DNA from 4 places in the Ectopseudomonas khazarica genome. Region 4 is predicted to be linked to each of the others. Evidence: riboswitches for the same ligand, from Rfam matches in the RefSeq annotation. Region 4 holds a riboswitch; each other region holds the start of a gene.
The links. Region 4 has a riboswitch for cobalamin ahead of cobO (cob(I)yrinic acid a,c-diamide adenosyltransferase). Riboswitches for the same ligand answer to the same signal wherever they lie in the genome.
Positions count from the first base shown of each region.

Region 1: it holds a riboswitch for cobalamin, as region 4 does, so the genes downstream of both, JLK41_RS20885 (energy-coupling factor ABC transporter permease) here and cobO (cob(I)yrinic acid a,c-diamide adenosyltransferase) in region 4, are expected to answer to the same signal.
Region 2: it holds a riboswitch for cobalamin, as region 4 does, so the genes downstream of both, JLK41_RS21325 (TonB-dependent receptor domain-containing protein) here and cobO (cob(I)yrinic acid a,c-diamide adenosyltransferase) in region 4, are expected to answer to the same signal.
Region 3: it holds a riboswitch for cobalamin, as region 4 does, so the genes downstream of both, JLK41_RS25035 (TonB-dependent receptor) here and cobO (cob(I)yrinic acid a,c-diamide adenosyltransferase) in region 4, are expected to answer to the same signal.

Region 1 covers NZ_CP068551.1:4,434,244-4,438,449, reverse strand. The annotation lists gene JLK41_RS20890 (acyl-CoA dehydrogenase family protein) at 1-1,345, shown strand, start outside; cobalamin riboswitch at 1,394-1,597, shown strand; gene JLK41_RS20885 (energy-coupling factor ABC transporter permease) at 1,651-2,331, shown strand; gene JLK41_RS20880 (hypothetical protein) at 2,341-2,817, opposite strand; gene JLK41_RS25410 (hypothetical protein) at 2,814-3,068, opposite strand; gene amn (AMP nucleosidase) at 3,196-4,206, shown strand, end outside.
Region 2 covers NZ_CP068551.1:4,529,478-4,533,683, reverse strand. The annotation lists gene JLK41_RS21330 (cobalamin-binding protein) at 1-354, shown strand, start outside; gene JLK41_RS21325 (TonB-dependent receptor domain-containing protein) at 559-2,424, opposite strand; cobalamin riboswitch at 2,509-2,711, opposite strand; gene dxs (1-deoxy-D-xylulose-5-phosphate synthase) at 2,834-4,206, opposite strand, start outside.
Region 3 covers NZ_CP068551.1:5,325,587-5,329,792, reverse strand. The annotation lists gene bufB (MNIO family bufferin maturase) at 1-703, opposite strand, end outside; gene bufA2 (BufA2 family periplasmic bufferin-type metallophore) at 757-1,011, opposite strand; gene JLK41_RS25040 ((2Fe-2S) ferredoxin domain-containing protein) at 1,125-1,841, opposite strand; cobalamin riboswitch at 1,940-2,133, shown strand; gene JLK41_RS25035 (TonB-dependent receptor) at 2,460-4,206, shown strand, end outside.
Region 4 covers NZ_CP068551.1:1,994,657-1,998,862, reverse strand. The annotation lists gene bluB (5,6-dimethylbenzimidazole synthase) at 1-290, opposite strand, end outside; gene JLK41_RS09480 (cobyrinic acid a,c-diamide synthase CobB) at 287-1,579, opposite strand; gene cobO (cob(I)yrinic acid a,c-diamide adenosyltransferase) at 1,579-2,190, opposite strand; cobalamin riboswitch at 2,371-2,580, opposite strand; gene JLK41_RS09470 (hypothetical protein) at 2,620-2,940, opposite strand; gene JLK41_RS09465 (C40 family peptidase) at 2,950-3,474, opposite strand; gene JLK41_RS09460 (C40 family peptidase) at 3,557-4,180, opposite strand.

The DNA of each region.
Region 1 (4,206 bases), 2.4 Mb from region 4:
CCTGCCGTCGCTGCCCTGGACCGATCCCCGGGCTGGTGCCCATGTCGCCCGTGCCGGTCTCACCTACCTGCACAGCCAGGCCGAGGCCGCCAGCGGTTGCCCGCTGACCATGACCTTCGCCGCCGTGCCGGCCATCAGCCTGCAGGCCAACGTCGCCGAGCAGTGGCTGCCGAAGATCCTCGCGACCGAGTACGACCCGCGCAACCTGCCGATGGAGCAGAAGAGCGGCGTCACCATCGGCATGGCCATGACCGAGAAGCAGGGCGGCACCGACGTGCGTGCCAACACCACGCGCGCCTATCCCATCGGCCTCGGCGGGCCGGGGCAGGGCTACGAGCTGGTCGGCCACAAGTGGTTCTGCTCGGCGCCGATGTGCGACGCCTTCCTGACCCTGGCCTACACCGACCGTGGCCTGTCCTGCTTCCTCCTGCCGCGCCATCGCCCGGATGGCTCGCGCAACGCGTTCTACGTCCAGCGCCTGAAGAACAAGCTGGGTAACTGGGCCAACGCCTCCAGCGAGGTGGAATACCGTGGCGCCTTCGCCTGGATGCTGGGTGAGGAGGGGCGCGGCGTGCCGACCATCATCGAGATGGTGGCCATGACCCGCTTCGACTGCATGGTCGGCTCCAGCAGCCTGATGCGCCAGGCCCTGACCCATGCGGCGCACCACTGCGCGCATCGCCAGGTCGGCGGCAAGCTGCTCGCCGAGCAGCCGTTGATGCAGAACGTGCTGGCCGACCTGGCACTGGAAAGCGAGGCGGCGCTGGCGCTGTGCATGCGCATGGGCCGGGCGCTCGACCATCAGCATGACGAGCAGGAGGACAAGTTCGCTCGCCTGGTCACCGCCGTGGGCAAGTACTGGATCTGCAAGCGCGCCCCGGAAATGATCTACGAGGCCAGCGAATGCATGGGCGGTGCCGGCTACGTCGAGGAAACCATCATGCCGCGCCTGTACCGCGAAGCGCCGGTCAACTCGATCTGGGAAGGTTCGGGCAACGTGCAATGCCTGGACGTGCTGCGCGCGCTGTCCAAGGAGCCCGGCGTGCTCGACGCGCTGTTCGCCGAGCTGGGTGATGGCCATGGTGATGCGCGCCTCAAGGCGCATATCCAGCGCCTGCAGGCGGACTTCCGTGACACCGCCGACATCCAGTACCGCGCACGCCAGCTCACCGAGGACATGGCCGTGGCACTGCAGGCCAAGTTGCTGCTCGAGGCGGGCAACAGCCTGGTGAGCGATGCCTTCATCGCCAGCCGTCTGGAAGGGCGAGGGCGGGTCTACGGGACCTTGCCGCGCGGCGTCGATGTCGAGGCACTGCTGGCGCGCAGCACGCCACACCTGGCCTGAGGTTCAGGCATCGATCGCCTGATGCGCTGTTTTTTGGCGCAACAGGCGAGTAATCTGGCGGCCGATGGTTCTGCGTGCGCACGCGTCACGCGGATGAAAAGGGAACAGGGTGCGGCGACTCTCGCCAAGGCCCTGGCTGCCCCCGCAACTGTAAGCGGCGAACGACACCCCTTGTGCCACTGACGATGGTCGGGAAGGCGGGTGAAGTGGCAAGCCGTGAGCCAGGAGACCTGCCATCGCTCACGGGCGTATTGCCCTTTCTTCCATCCGAATCGTCGCGCGGTGGGCGCGGCCAAGGAACCCCAATGCATATCGAACCCGGTGTCGTCGAAGGCGCCAAGATCCTGCTCAGCTACGCAACCGCCGTCAGCGCTCTCGGCCTCACCGCCAAGCTCGCCCTGGACAGCATCCGCAACAACGGCGGCGTCGCCGCACTGGCACTGCGCAGCCTGCTGACCACTGCGCTGGTGTTCTGCTTCTTCGAGGTCTTCCCGCACCACGCCGTGGGCGTGTCCGAGGTGCACCTGATCCTCGGCTCGACCCTGTTGCTGCTGTTCGGCGCCGGCGCCGCCGGCATCGGCCTGGCCGCCGGCCTGCTGCTGCAAGGGCTGTTTTTCGCGCCCTTCGACCTGCCGCAGTACGGGATGAACGTCACCACGCTGCTGGTACCGCTGTGGGGCATCAGCCTGCTGGCCAAGCGCATCGTCGCGCCGGGCACCGCATACGTGGAACTCTCCTACAAGCAGGCGCTGGCGCTGTCGACTGCCTACCAGGGTGGCATCGTCGCCTGGGTGGCATTCTGGGCCGTCTATGGCCATGGTTTCTCCGCCGAAAACCTGGCGGCGGTGGGCAGCTTCGGCCTGGCCTACATGAGCGTGATCCTGGTCGAGCCGCTGATCGACCTGGGCGTGCTGGCAGCCGCCAAGACGCTGTCGCGTTTCAGCCAGGGGCCACTGTTCAACGTGCGCCTGCACCAGGCGGCCTGATTCCGCTGATCAGCGGCGGCGCTGCCAGATCATCTGGCCGCTATTGCTCTCGGTGACCAGGTACTGGTCACTGAAGCGGTAGTAGGCCGCCGGGCGATAGTCGGGCGCGCCGCTCAGACGCACCATCAGCAGGCCGTCCTGACTGCGCCAGTGACCGCTGTACTGCACCTCGCCCGGGCTGTCGTAGGTCCACTCGGCGCCACCTGCGGCGGAGCGGCTCCATTGCGTGACGCTGCCGTCCGGGTTCAGTTGCAGCGTCATCACGCTGTTGAACGAGGCGAAGCTGGCGCCGCCGCTGTTGACGATCTTCTCGTGCACCCAGGTGCCGATCAGTGCCGGGTCGTGAATGACAGCGACGACAGGCGCCTGCTCGGCCTGCGCCGCTTCGCGCTGGAACAGGGCCTGGCGCTCCAGCACCTGCCCGTTGCGCGGGTCGCGTGCGGCGATCGAGGCGTTGAGCATCGCGTTGGCGTAGGTGGCATTCATGTTCGCCAGCAGCAGGCCGGAGCGTGGATCGCTGATCTCGGCGCGCAGCAGCTGGCGTCGTAGCGGCCCCTGAGGGTCAGGCGCAGGCTGCGGTTCTCCACATATTGCCCCTCCACCTGATCACCCTGCTGCTGCAGGATCAGCTCGGCGGGCTGACCGTCGAGCGTCGTCCGGTAGTGGCCATCGAGTTCGCCGGCGCGGGCGCCGAGACACACGGCGACGGCCAGCAGCAGGCAGAGTGCTCGAAGCATGGGGATGACCTCTGGGCAATTGCTGCAAGCCTAGCTGCTGGCATCGTGCCGCGAGCGTCGTCGCGCTATGTTTTCGTCGGCGTATGCAGGCAAGATAGGGATGTCCGTTCAGTCAGGAAGATGCATCGTGAAAGCCTGCTCAGATGATTTCATCGTTGTTCACACCCCCGAGGAGGCGGTGGACCGTCTCGCCGCCCTGCACCAGGAGGCCACTGGTGCGTTGAGCCAGGCGCTCAAGCGTTATCTCAAGGAGCGCATCCGTCCGGACGCCAGCGAGCACTGCCTGTTCCGCTACCCCGAGCTGCGCCTGACCTATTTGTGCCAGGGCGAGGTGCCGACCACCGTGCGCGCCTACGCCAAGGTGCAGGTGCCGGGCACCTACGCCATCACCGTGACCCAGCCGGCAGCGTTCCGCAAATACCTGCTGGAGCAGCTGCGCCCGCTGATGAACGATTTCACCCTGCGCGTGGAAGTCGGCCGCAGCCAGCAGAACATCCCCTATCCCTACGTGGTCGAGGGCGGCGATGAGCTGGCCGGCAGTGGCGTGACCGCCGCCGAACTGGCGCGGGTGTTCCCCAGCACCGATCTGTCCGCCGCCACCGATGGCACGGCCGACGGCCTGTACGACTGGGAAAACATCGACCCGCTGCCGTTGGCGCTGTTCGATGCGGCGCGCACCGACTTTTCCCTCAAGCGCATCCAGCACTACACCGGCAGCGACTGGCGCCATGTGCAGCCGTGGATTCTGCTGACCAACTATCACCGCTACGTCGATCAGTTCATCCGCCATGGCCTGGACATGCTGGTGGGCAACTCGCGCTTCAGCCGCATGGTGCTGCCGGGCAACGTGGTGATCAGTCGCGGTATGACCGAAGGCGAGATGCAGGCGATCATCGAGAACGTGGTCTGGCACCGCTACCAGATGCCGGCCTATCACCTGCAGGCCGAGGATGGCCACGGCGTGACCCTGGTCAACATCGGCGTCGGCCCGTCCAACGCCAAGAACATCACCGATCACCTCGCCGTGCTGCGTCCGCACTGCTGGCTGATGATCGGCCACTGCGGCGGCCTGCGTCAGTCGCAGACCATCGGCGACTACGTGCTGGCGCACGCCTACATGCGCCGCGACGGCATTCTC
Region 2 (4,206 bases), 2.5 Mb from region 4:
CGGCGCGAACGACCGCTGGCGGTGTTCTATCAGATCTGGCATCAGCCGCTGTACACCATCGGTGGCGAACAGTTGATCGGCGATGCGCTGCAGGTGTGCGGCGCACGGAACCTCTTCGCCGAGCTGCCGCAGCCTGCGCCACAGGTCAGCGTGGAGGCCGTGCTGGCGCGCGATCCGGACATCATCCTGGGCGGCAGCAATGCCGAACTGAGCGCCTGGCAGGCCTGGCCGCAGCTGCATGCCGTGCGCCAGGGCCAGGTATGGACGGTGCCGGACAAGGGCCTGGAACGGCCCAGTCTGCAGATGCTCGGGGCGATCGAGCAGTTGTGCGAGCGGATGGCCGGGGCGCGTTAGTGCCACGGGACGTGCAGTGCTTTCGCAGGCAGGCTTGGCCGCCTGTGGATGTTGCTGGCGTGGGTTGCGCTCGATGTGGCGCTAACCCACCACCGCTGCCATGCGTTCCATCGCTGGTGGGTTACGCGGCGCTCCCGTTCATCGGCGCTTGCCAGATAGGCGTTCGGCGCCGCTAACCCACCCTACGCGAGCAGTGCATCGACATCAGATCTGCGGCGTCCAGGTTACGGCGAACAGTGCGGTGCGTCCGGCACTGTTGTAGCCGAAGCGCCCGTTGGGCGTGCTGTACGTGGCTTCTGCGTAGTCCCGGTCCAGCAGGTTATCCAGCTTCAGGCTCAGCCCCAGTTCCTGGGTGGCCTGCCAGGCTGCGCGCAGGCTGAGCAGGCCGTAGCCGCTCATCCTGATCTGGTTCTCGGCATCGTCGTAACGACCACTGAGCGCACGCCAGCCAGCGCCAATCGACACGTCACCGAAGCGGCGGTCGATATCCAGCGTCAGCGTGCGTTTGGCGCGACGTTGCAGGGTATGACCGCTGTCGCGATCGCGCGGGTCGATCAGGGCCAGGGCCAGGTTGCCTTGCCAGCCGAACAGTTCCTGCTGCACTGCGGCCTCGAAACCATTGATCCGGGCAGTCTGGACGTTCTGCGGAATGAAGTTCTCGTCCAGAACGATGGCATCTTCGATCTCGGTTCGGTAAACGGAGGCCTGCAGCGAGCCTGTGTCGCTGTACCGGCTGCGCCATTGCAGTTCGTAGCTCCTGGAGCGTTCCGGGGTGAGCTCGGGGTTAGCGCTGGGGAAACACATGCTGCCGAAGCAGAAGTCCGGGTAATACAGGTCATTGAAGGTTGGCGCGCGGAAGCCTTCGCTATACGACAGAATCAGATCGTGGGCGTTGCCCAGCGGCAGAGTCAGTGCCGCATTCCAGGTGTTTTCGTCGCCGAACTGCTGGTTGTCGTCATGGCGCAAGCCGATCTCGGTGGAAAAGTTTTCCCCGCTATAACGATGCTGGATGAAGGCTGCGCGGTTCCAGCGCGAATCCTCGACGAAGTCCGTGGTGCCCTGGGCTCGATCCTCGTACCAGTCCAAGCCCAGCAGCAACTGATGGTTCTCGGTGAGTGTCAGCGTGTTCAGCCAGTTGGCGGCGTCACGGTATGTGTTGAACTGGCTGACTGAACCACCCGGTTGATCATTGCCGCTATCGCGTTTGTCTTCGCTGTGGCCCAGCTCCAGGCGACTGCTCCAGCTATCGCTGAGCTGTGCGTCGATGAAGCCGGAAGCACTGCTGAGCAGGTAGTCGGTAGTCGGCAGCGAGCCGCTGAAGACATCGTCGTACTCCACCTGGCCACGCTGGTCGAGCAGGTTGAAACCGATCTGCAGGCTGTCATCGAAGCGGTGCGACAGACTCAGGCTCAGTGAGCGGTTGCGGTAGGCATCGTCGTCGCCATTGGCGCCGAAACCGTCGCGGGTCGCGTCGATACCGGCCGTCTCGTCCAGTGCAGCGCCCAGGTGAAAGCGGGTGCGCTCATCGCCACCGGAAAGACCAAGGCTGCGCTGGTAGGTACTGTCGCTGCCGGCTGCCAGGCGCACGTAAGGGGCGAGCCCCTGGTCATCGCCCTTGCGCGTGAAAATCTGTATCACCCCACCGATGGCATCGGAGCCGTAGAGTGCCGAACGGGCGCCACGCACGACCTCGATACGCTCGATCTGCTCGGGGGCGAGAAATTCCAGGCTGCTGGTACCACTGGATGCCGCGGCGATGCGTTGGCCATCGACCAGCACCAGCGTTTGTGCCGTGCTGGTGCCGCGCAGAAACACGCCCGTCTGGCTGCCAGTACCGCCAGTGCGGACGACGCTAAGACCGGGAACGCGCTGCAGCAGCTCTGCAACGCTGCTGACCTGCAAACGCTCGATATCCGCTCGCTCGAACACGGTGCTGGCCGCCGTGGCCTGGGCTTGTGGTTCGGGCATGCGGCCCGAGGTGATGACCAGGGGCTCGGCCACGTAGGGTTCGCTGGCCAGTGACAGGCCAGGCAGGACGGCAATGGCCAGGGCCAGGCGAGACGCTCTCATGATGATTTCCTCAAGGTCGGCAGACTTTCGAGGAGGACAGCAGCCAGCGCGTGGGCGGCGCTTGACCGTGCTGCCCTCCGCAACACCAGTCGATCCGCCTTGGCCGGTCTCCGGGCTCTCGACCCCTATCCGCCTTCCCGGGGGCTCCCAGTGGCGGTTGGATAGGGACAAGCGTGATGCTTGCAGTCGATTACCGTTGCGGGGGCAGCGTCGGGATTGCTCATGGAGAGCGCACCGACTTCCCGTTCAGCAGACCGTTGAAAACTACCTGCGTTGGCGTTTTTTCAACGGCTTGCTGACGCCGCTTGCGCAGCGCACCCTGGCGGAACATGAAGTGCGCGCACCTTAGTGCGCGCGCAGCGGCATGACAAGCAAGCCCGGCTCATGCGGCGATGAGCGGGGCTCATGCTCAGAGCAGGTTCAGGCGTTCGCGCACCGCGCGTTCGATGCCGGCATCGTCCAGGCCGCACTCGGCGAGCATCTGGCTGGGCTTGGCATGCTCGACGTAGTAGTCCGGCAGGCCGAGGTGCAGCATCGACACCTGGCGGTTCTCGGCGGCGAAGAATTCGCTGACCGCGCTGCCGGCACCGCCCATCACGGCGTTTTCCTCGAGGGTCACCAGCAGCTCATGGCTGTCGGCCAGCTCACGCAGCAGGGCTTCGTCCAGCGGTTTGACGAAGCGCATGTCGACCACGCTGGCGTCCAGCGTCTCGCCAACCCGCAGGGCTTCGGCCAGTTGCACGCCGAAGGCCAGCAGGGCGACGCGCTTGCCCTGGCGACGGACCACGGCCTTGCCGATTTCCAGCGGTTCGAGGCCCGCATCGAGCGGGGCGTTGGGGCCGGTGCCACGCGGGTAGCGCACGGCTGCCGGGCCGTCGAACAGGTGGCCGGTGGTGAGCATGCGGCGCATCTCGTTCTCGTCGCTCGGCGTCATCACCAGCATGCCGGGGATGCAGCGCAGGTACGACAGGTCGAAGCTACCGGCATGGGTCGGGCCGTCTTCGCCGACCAGGCCGGCGCGGTCGATGGCGAACAGCACGTCGAGGTGTTGCACGGCCACGTCATGGATCAGCTGGTCATAGGCGCGCTGGAGGAAGGTGGAGTAGATCGCCACCACCGGCTTGGCGCCCTCGCAGGCCATGCCGGCCGCCAGGGTCACGGCATGCTGTTCGGCGATGGCGACATCGAAGTAGCGCTCGGGGAAACGCTCGCTGAAGGCCACCAGGTCGGAGCCTTCCTTCATCGCCGGGGTAATGCCGACCAGGCGCTCATCGGCCTCGGCCATGTCGCACAGCCACTGGCCGAACACGTTGGAGTACTTCGGGCCGCTCGGCCGCTTCGGGCTGGAGAGTGCTGCGGCCGGCGGCGTCACCGGCTCCAGCTTGGTGATGGCGTGATAGCCGATCGGGTCGGCCTCGGCCGGCGCGAAGCCCTTGCCCTTCTTGGTCACCACGTGGAGGAACTGCGGGCCGTCCAGGTCGCGCATGTTGCGCAGGGTGGCCAGCAGGGTCGGCAGGTCGTGGCCGTCGATGGGGCCGACGTAGTTCCAGCCCAGCTCCTCGAACAGGGTGCCGGGCACCAGCATGCCCTTGGCGTGCTCCTCGACCTTGCGCGCGATTTCCCAGGCACCGGGCAGGCGCGAGAGCATCTTCTTGCTGCCTTCGCGCATGCTGGCGTAGGTGCGGCTGGAGATGATCTTGGCCAGGTAGTTGGACAGGCCGCCGACGTTCTTGGAGATCGACATGTCGTTGTCGTTGAGGATCACCAGCATGTTGGCGCCGA
Region 3 (4,206 bases), 2.1 Mb from region 4:
TACGCCGGTACAGCTGCCAGACCGGGTCGCACACCGGGTGGTCGTGGGTATCGATCAGGTAGTCGCCGTAGTCGTGGTGACCGGCCAGGTGGAACTGGCGGATGCGCTCGGTCGGCAGTGCGCTGATGAAGTCCCACGGCTCGAAACCATGGTTGCGCGCGCTGACGTAGACGTTGTTGATATCCAGCAGCAGCTCGCAGCCGCTGAGTTCGCACAGGGCCGAGAGAAACTGCCATTCGCTCATCTGGTCATCGGCGCAGCGCAGGTAGCTGGAGACGTTCTCCAGGACCAGCGGCCGCTCCAGCACGTCCTGCACCTGGCGCACGCGTGCGGCGACGTGCTGCAGGCTTTCCTCGGTGTAGGGCAGCGGCAGTAGGTCATGCAGCTGGTGGGCATTGCCCCGGCTCCAGCACAGGTGGTCGGAGATCCACGCCGGGCGCACGCGCCTGGCCAGTTGCGCCAGGCGCTGCAGGTAGTCGCGGTCCAGCGCGTGCGGCCCGCCGATCGACAGCGATACGCCGTGCATGACCAGCGGGTAGTGTTCGGCGATGGCGTCGAGGTAGTACAGCGCCTTGCCGCCATCGACCATGTAATTCTCGGAGATGATCTCGAACCAGTCGACCGCGGGCCGCCGTTCGAGGATTTCCTGGTAGTACTCGCTGCGCAGGCCCAGGCCGTGGCCGAGCATCGTCGTTGCTTTCATCGCCGCCTCCGCAGGTGAAAACGGGGCGACCGGCCGGCCGCCCCTCGTGGCTCTTAGGCGCCTACGGTGCCGCCGGCAGCGGAGCACTCTGCCTTGGTCATCACCTTGAAGCCGTGGCCCTTGCAGACTGCCTGGCCCTTGCAGGCGTTCTCGGCGGTCTTGCAGTCGTTCTGGCCTTTGCAGGAGGTCACGCCGTAGCAGTGTACGGTCGCTTCCTCGGCCGAGGCGACGCTGGCGGTCATGCCGGCGAACAGCGAGGCGGCGGCGAAGGCAATGGCGGCGCCAGCGGCGGTGGTCTTGATAGTCATGCGCTTATCCTCTGGAAATTGGAGAGGCCGGCTGAAGCATCGTCGTTCAGGCCCGGCAACTCACTAGAGTCGGACCTGCCGCTGGCGTTACAGGGGTGGAAAAAACTTTCTGCTCAGTGCTCCTGCGCACTGTCGTCAGGCTGGTCGATACGCAGCTCCGGCACGGCCCGCCCCGCGACCAGGCGCTCGTCCACCAGGCGGATGACCGCTGCCTCGTCGTTGACGCCGTACCACTCGCCCTGTGGATAAAGGCTCGCCGTCGGGCCCAGGTCACAGGGGAACTGGCACTGGCTGCGGGTGATGTGCACACCGCCGGGACATTCCAGGCGGCCGGCGGCCTTGAGGCGCTGGCGCAGGGTTTTCCACAGGCCGAGGGCGCCCTTGCGCGTGCAGCGCGGACCGTTGCACAGCAGCAGGCGCTGGCTGTGCGGCGGAATCTGCGACCAGGGGTGCTGCTCGGGCAGGGCCGGCACGTCCTGGCAGGGCAGGTGGCGGCCGGTCTGTTCGAGCAGTGCGGCCAGGCCGTCCAGCCAGGCGTCCTCGAGGGCGCTGCACACCACGAAGACGGCTTCGCCGTTGCCGCGCTCGGCGATGCGCTGGCGCAGCCAGTCACGGTGCATGGCATCGGCGCGGGGTTCCAGGTCGACCACCAGCAGCGGCCGTGGTGCATCCGCCACGGCCTGCCAGAAGGCTTCGGGGTCCTGCTCGCTGTCGTGCAGATGGGCCTCGCCGAGCAGGGCTTCGGCACGTTGGCGCAGGCTCTGGGCCAGTGCGCCACGGGACAGACCCGGCCCGCTGAACAGGACGCGGGCGTAAGCGATTCGAGTCATGGCCGTCTCCGGGAAAAGGGTGGGGCAGTCTAGCGGCTCGGCGCGCTGCGCGCAGGCTCAATGGCCGAGTTGCCTTGACGCGAGGCGGCGGCGATGGTCATATCCGCCCCGCTTCAGGTGTCTCACGCCGCCGCGCGTGAGGTGAAACGGGAAGTCGGTTGAAGTCCGACGCTGCCCCCGCAACGGTAAGCGAGCGACCGCATCGAAACGCCACTGTGCGCCACGCGCATGGGAAGGCGATGCGTTCATGCCCCTCGCAAGCCCGGAGACCGGCCTGGAGTCACTCTGTCTGGCAACCCGCGGTGGGCGGGCGTTGACTCCAGTAGGGCGCGTTCGTGCCCCTGTCTGCTGTTGCGCATTTCCATCGGATTGCCGTGCCTTTTCCTTTGCGATGGAACACTCATGGCGCGCCATTTCCGCTTCAACGACCTTTTTTCTCAGGACTTCCTGCGCCGGCCGGCTGGCCCGGGCGAGCGGCTGCGAAACAGCATATTGTTATGTTATAACAATAACATTATGCCTTTCGGGTCTGCTTCATCCGCGTCGACACCTGCTGTCGAGCCGGTGGCGCGGGTCCCTGCCGGGCCGGTTTCCCTGCGCAATCCTGGACGTTCTGCCGTGTCTCACTCCCTGTTGTATTGCTCCGTGCCACTCGCCCTGGCGTTTGCCGGCCTGGCCGTGGCCAGCGAAGACCCCGTCGACCTGCCCGGGCTGACCATCCAGGCCAAGGCCGCCGAGGAGGGCGAAACCGACCTGAATACGCCCACCAGCGCCGGTTCGCGGCTCGAGCTGTCGGCTCTGCAGACGCCGGCCAGCACCACCAGCCTGAGCGGCGCCGAGGTGCGCGGGCGCAACAACCGCAGCGTGCAGGATGCGGTGACCCGCACGCCGGGCATCAGCAGCATCGGCACGCCGGGTAACGGCGGTACCGCGCTGTCGGCGCGTGGCTTCACCGGCCATTCCGCGACCATGCAGCTGTACGACGGCACGCGCCAGTACGTCGGAGCCGGCACCGTGACCTTCCCGGTGGACACCTGGTCCGTGCAGCGTATCGATGTGCTGCGCGGCCCGGCTTCGGTGCTGTACGGCGAGGGCGCCACCGGCGCGGTGATCAACGTGGTGCCGAAGAAACCCTTCGCCGGTCCGATCCACAATCAGCTGCGCCTGGGTTACGGCAGCGACGACCGGCGGCAGATGGCGCTGGACAGCGGTGGCTCGCTGAGCGACGCGCTGAGCTATCGCTTCAACGTCAATCAGCAGGCCAGCAACGGCTGGGTGGACCGGGGCGACTCGAAGAGCCTGGCGTTCAGCGCCGCGCTGCGCTGGGAGGCGAGTGACGAGCTGAGCTTCACCCTGTCCCACGACCATGGCGACCAGGACCCCGAGCGCTACTTCGGCACCCCGCTGGTCAACGGCCATTACCGCGAGAGCCTGCGCGAGCACAACTACAACGTCGGCGACGCCGAGGTCCGCTACAACGACCAGATCACCCGCCTGGTGACCGACTGGCGCATCAACGATGCGCTGACGGCGAGCAACCAGCTCTACTACATCAAGACCCAGCGCTACTGGCGCAATGCCGAGTCCTACCGCTGGCAGCCCGGCGACCTGGTGCTGCGCAGTGACTTCTACGAGATCAAGCACACCCAGGAACAGGTCGGCGACCGTCAGAGCTTCACCCTGGACCACTCACTGTTCGGTCTCGACAGTCGCACCGTGGTGGGCGTGGACTACAACCGCATCCACTTCGCCCGTCAGCATGACTTTGCCAGCAGCTTCAGCGACAGCGTGCCGCTGGCGGGTTCTGGCGGTGGCCGCTACCAGAGCGACGATCCGCAGGGCTACGGCCCGCGCGAACGCAACCTGGCCCGGCAGTTCTCGCTGTTCGCCGAGAACCGCACGCAACTGAGCGAGCGCCTGTCGCTGGTGACCGGCGTGCGCCGCGACCAGGTGCATATCCAGCGCGACGACCTGCTCGGCGACAGCCGCGTCGACCGCAGCCTGAGCGGCGGCAACTGGCGCGCCGGCCTGGTGTTCGCCCTGACCCCGGAGCTGTCGCTGTACGGCCAGCATGCCACCAGCACCGAAGGGGTGAACAACCTGCTCACGCTCAGCCCCAGCCAGCAACAGTTCGACCTGAGCCGGGCCAGGCAGACCGAGGTCGGCCTCAAGCAGGCGTTCTGGAACGGTCAGGGCGAGTGGACGCTGGCCGCCTACCATATCGTCAAGAAGAAGCTGCTCAGCCGCGAGACCCCCAGCTCGCCCACCGAGCAGGTCGGCCAGCAGTCTGCCGACGGCCTCGAGGCCAGCCTGGAGCTGGCGCTGGGGCGCGGCTGGCAGGTATCGGCCAACGCGGCCTTCGTCC
Region 4 (4,206 bases):
ACCTTCAGGCGCATGAACGCGTCCGAGCGCTCGCCCAGGGCTTCGGCGGTACGCACCCGCTCCGCCTCCACCAGCTCATGCGCCTGCTGGCGCAGCTGCGGATCGCTGATGCGCAGGAAGCGCCAGGGCTGCATCAGGCCGACGCTGGGCGCGTGGTGCGCGGCCTCCAGCAGGCGTGCCAGCACCTCGGGCGGCACCTGGCCACCGGCGAAGTGGCGCATGTCACGGCGCTCGCCAATGGCGCGGTACACCGCCGCACGCTCCAGCGCAGAGAAGGCGTGATCGCTCATGGACGCAACAGCGCGGCGGCCGCCTCCGGATTGGATGGCAGGTAGAAATGGATGTAGCTGGCGGTGAGCCGGCCGAGCCGATAGACCGCCTCGGCCACCGGCTTGCCGTTCGGGCAGCGCGCCTGCGCGTGCGGCGTGAGCGGGCTGTCCAGTCGTGAGTGGTGATAGGTGTGGCCACGCAGCAGGCCTTCCGCCAGCTCGACTTCCTGCAACGCCAGCGCGGTCAGGCGCGGCTGCAGGGTCGCGCTGCCGGCAAGCAGGCCGAGCATGCGGCCACTGGCGCCCTGCTTGTCATGCAGCTCGTCGAGCAGGTAGAGCATGCCGCCGCATTCGGCGAGCAGCGGCTTGCCGGCCTGGTGATGGGCACGAATCGCCGCCGCCATGGCCTGGTTGGCTTCCAGCTCGGCCAGGTACAGCTCGGGGTAGCCACCTGGCAGGTAGAGGCTGTCCACCTCGGGCAAGGCGCTGTCGGCGAGCGGCGAGAAGTAGCGCAGCTCGGCGCCCAGGGCCTGCAACAGGTCGAGGTTGGCCTGGTAGAGGAAGGCGAATGCCGCGTCCCGCGCTACGCCGATGCGCACGCCGGCAAGCAGGGAGCCTGGCTCATCGATCACTGGTGCGGCGAAGCTCACTGATGGCGGCAGATCGACGTCGGCACTGGCCGCCAGGGCATCAGCGGCGGCATCCAGCCGGGCATCGAGGTCGGCCAGTTCGGCCGCCTGCACCAACCCCAGGTGGCGGCTGGGCAGTTCCACCGCCGCACTGCGTGGCAGGGCACCGAACCAGCGGATCGTCTCCGGCAGGGCATCACGCAGGATCTCGCCGTGGCGCGTGCTGGCGACGCGGTTGCCGAGCACGCCGGCAAACGGCAGGTCCGGTTGGAAGGTGGCCAGGCCATGGGCCAGCGCGCCGAAGGTCTGCGCCATGGCGGCGCCATCGATCACCGCCAGCACCGCTACGCCGAAGTGACGCGCCAGGTCGGCCGCCGAGGGCTTGCCGTCGAACAGGCCCATCACCCCTTCGATCAGGATCAGGTCGGCTTCGCCAGCGGCCTGCCACAACAGGCGGCGACTCTCGGCCTCGCCGACCATGGCCAGGTCGAGCTGGTACACCGGCGCGCCGCTGGCACGGGCATGGATCATCGGGTCGAGGAAGTCCGGGCCGCACTTGAACACCCGCACCCGCCGCCCCTGGCGCGTATGCAGGCGCGCCAGCGCAGCGGTGACGGTGGTCTTGCCCTGACCGGAGGCCGGCGCGGCGATCAACAGCGCCGGACATTGACGTGCGCTCATCAGAATTCGATGCCCTTCTGCGCCTTCACCCCGGCCTTGAACGCATGCTTGACCAGGTTCATCTCGGTGACCGTATCGGCGGCCTCGATCATCTCCGGCAAGGCGCCCCGCCCCGTCACCACTACATGCTGCAGCAGTGGCCGGGCTTCGATATCGGCCAGTACCGTGGGCAGGTCGAGATAACCGTGCTTGAGGGCGATGTTCAGCTCGTCCAGCACCACCAGGCCGACGGACTCGTCGGCGAGCAGGCGCCGCGCCACGTTCCAGGCGTCCTGCGCCTTGGCGATGTCACGCTGACGGTCCTGGGTCTCCCAGGTGAACCCCTCGCCCATCACGTGGTAGCTGACTTCCTCGGGGAAACGGCGGAAGAAGGTTTCCTCCCCGGTGCTGGCTGCGCCCTTGATGAACTGCACCACGCCGACCCTGATGCCATGCCCGAGGGCCCGGGCGACCATGCCGAAGGCGCTGCTGCTCTTGCCCTTGCCGTTGCCGCTGTGCACCAGCAGCAGACCGTACTCGTCCTGGGCCTGGGCGATCTTCTCGTCGATCAGGGCTTTCTTGCGCTGCATGCGCGCCTTGTGGCGCTCATCACGTTCGACGGACTCGCTCATGCTCTGCTCCTGTACATCACGCGCCGGCAAGGTCGTGCGCGGCGCGAACGGCAACCAGAAGAAGAGACGACGATGCGCACGTCCCATCCAGGCGCCAATGGCTGGTCGGGCATGCGGAAGACAGAAAACACGAACGCCCCGGTGCAACCGGAGCGCTGGCCGGACAACGCCCTCCGCGATGCCGTGAAACTGCGACAGGCCGGTCTCCGGGCTCGTGAGCGAACCAAAGGTTCAACGCCGCGCCTTCCCGTGCACTGCACAGTGGCCTATGGCGGCGTACGACTCACCTACCGTTGCGGGGGCAGCGCCGGCATTGGAACCGGCTTCCCTGTTTCACCCTCTCGACCGCCGCTGGCGGCGATTCAGGGCACCTGAAGCAAGGCGCGCAGAGTAGAGGCTGGCCACCCTGCGCGTCAACGCCGAAGCTGCTCAGTGCCTGGGCGTGAAGCCTGCCGGCTTGCGCGCCAACCACTCGACGAAGGTGCGCAAGCGCTCGTCGCCCAGCAACGCTTCCCGAGTGTTATAGGTCAGTGCCAGCTCCTTTTCGCTGAACAGGCGGTGAATCTGGTTATGGCAGGCGCGACAGACCCACAGCGTGGCGCTGATGCGCTCATGCCGGGGATAGCGTTTCTGTACGTAGGCCTTGTCATGCAGCGCCCGGGGAATCAGATGATGGCGCGTCAAGGCCACAGGGCGAGCGCAAAGCTCGCACGCTTCAGGCTGCGGCGGCAGACGAATGGGATCGGCCATCGGCAGGGGTCAGGGGTTGTGCGCCAGCTCCGGCGTGATGACCCGCTTGGCATCGAGATAGACACGCTGCCAGTAGACGTTGTCGAGGCTGTCCAGGCGCACGGTGCCGCCGCTGGACGGCGCATGCACGAAGCGACCCTCGCCGACATAGATGCCGGCGTGACTGACGCTGCGCCCGCCGCTGGTGGCGAAGAACACCAGGTCGCCACTTTGCAGGGCATCACGACGGACATCCGGGGTGCGCATGGCACTGAGCTCACGCGTCGAGCGAGGCAGGCTGATACCGGCGGCGTCGCGGTAGACATAGCCGATCAGGCCACTGCAATCGAAGCCGCCCTCGGGTGTGTTGCCGCCATAACGGTAAGGCGTACCGACCAGGCCGAGCGCACGAAACAGGACATCCTCGGTTCCGCCCTGATAGGCCGAGGAAGCGCTTGGCGGTATGTAGACGGGCTGGGGAGCGGGAGCGTGGCTGCTGCAGGCACTCAGCAGCAGCGCGAGGGAAACGAGGGCAACACGGGTCGTGACGGGCATGAGCGAGGCGATCCTGAGCCTGGACAGGCTCTACTCTGCCGCCTCGGGCGTGGTGGCGCAACCCTGCGGTTACGCCGTCCCCTCAGGGATGGGCCTTGGCCGAGGCCTGTTCGTCTTCTGTCGAAGCCAGCGCCAGCACGCGCTTGGCCTCCATGTAGCTGCGCTTCCAGTAGCTGTCGTCCAGGCTGTCGATGCGCACGCCACCGCTGCGGCTGCTGCTGGAGTGGATGAACTGGTCATCGCCCAGGTAGATGCCGGCATGGCTGACGCGACCACGACCCCGGTTGTTGAACAGGATCAGGTCACCCGGCTCCAGGTCGGCACGCGCCACCTTGGGCGCATCCAGCTTGATCAGCTCGCGGGTGGAGCGCGGCAGCTCCAGACCCACTTCCTCGCGGAACAGGTAGCCGACGAAGCCGCTGCAATCGAAACCGGACTGCACCGAGGTGCCGCCGTAGCGATAGCGGGTGCCGATCAGCGAACGCCCGAGATCGAGCAGGCTGTCGGCCAACTGCGGCATTTCATAGGGTTTGTCGTCGACCAGTGCGGCGACGTCATCCTCTGCCGGCTCGCTCTGCTGAGCCTGTACAGGGGCGGCGGGCCGGGCCGAGGTTTCGCCGCTCTGCGGCTGCGGCGCATGGCCCGCGCAGGCGGCGAGAAACAGGGTGAGTGCAACAGGCACGAGGGGTGCGAAGCGCTTCAGCATGGGCACGACCGTGTCGAGGGAATTCA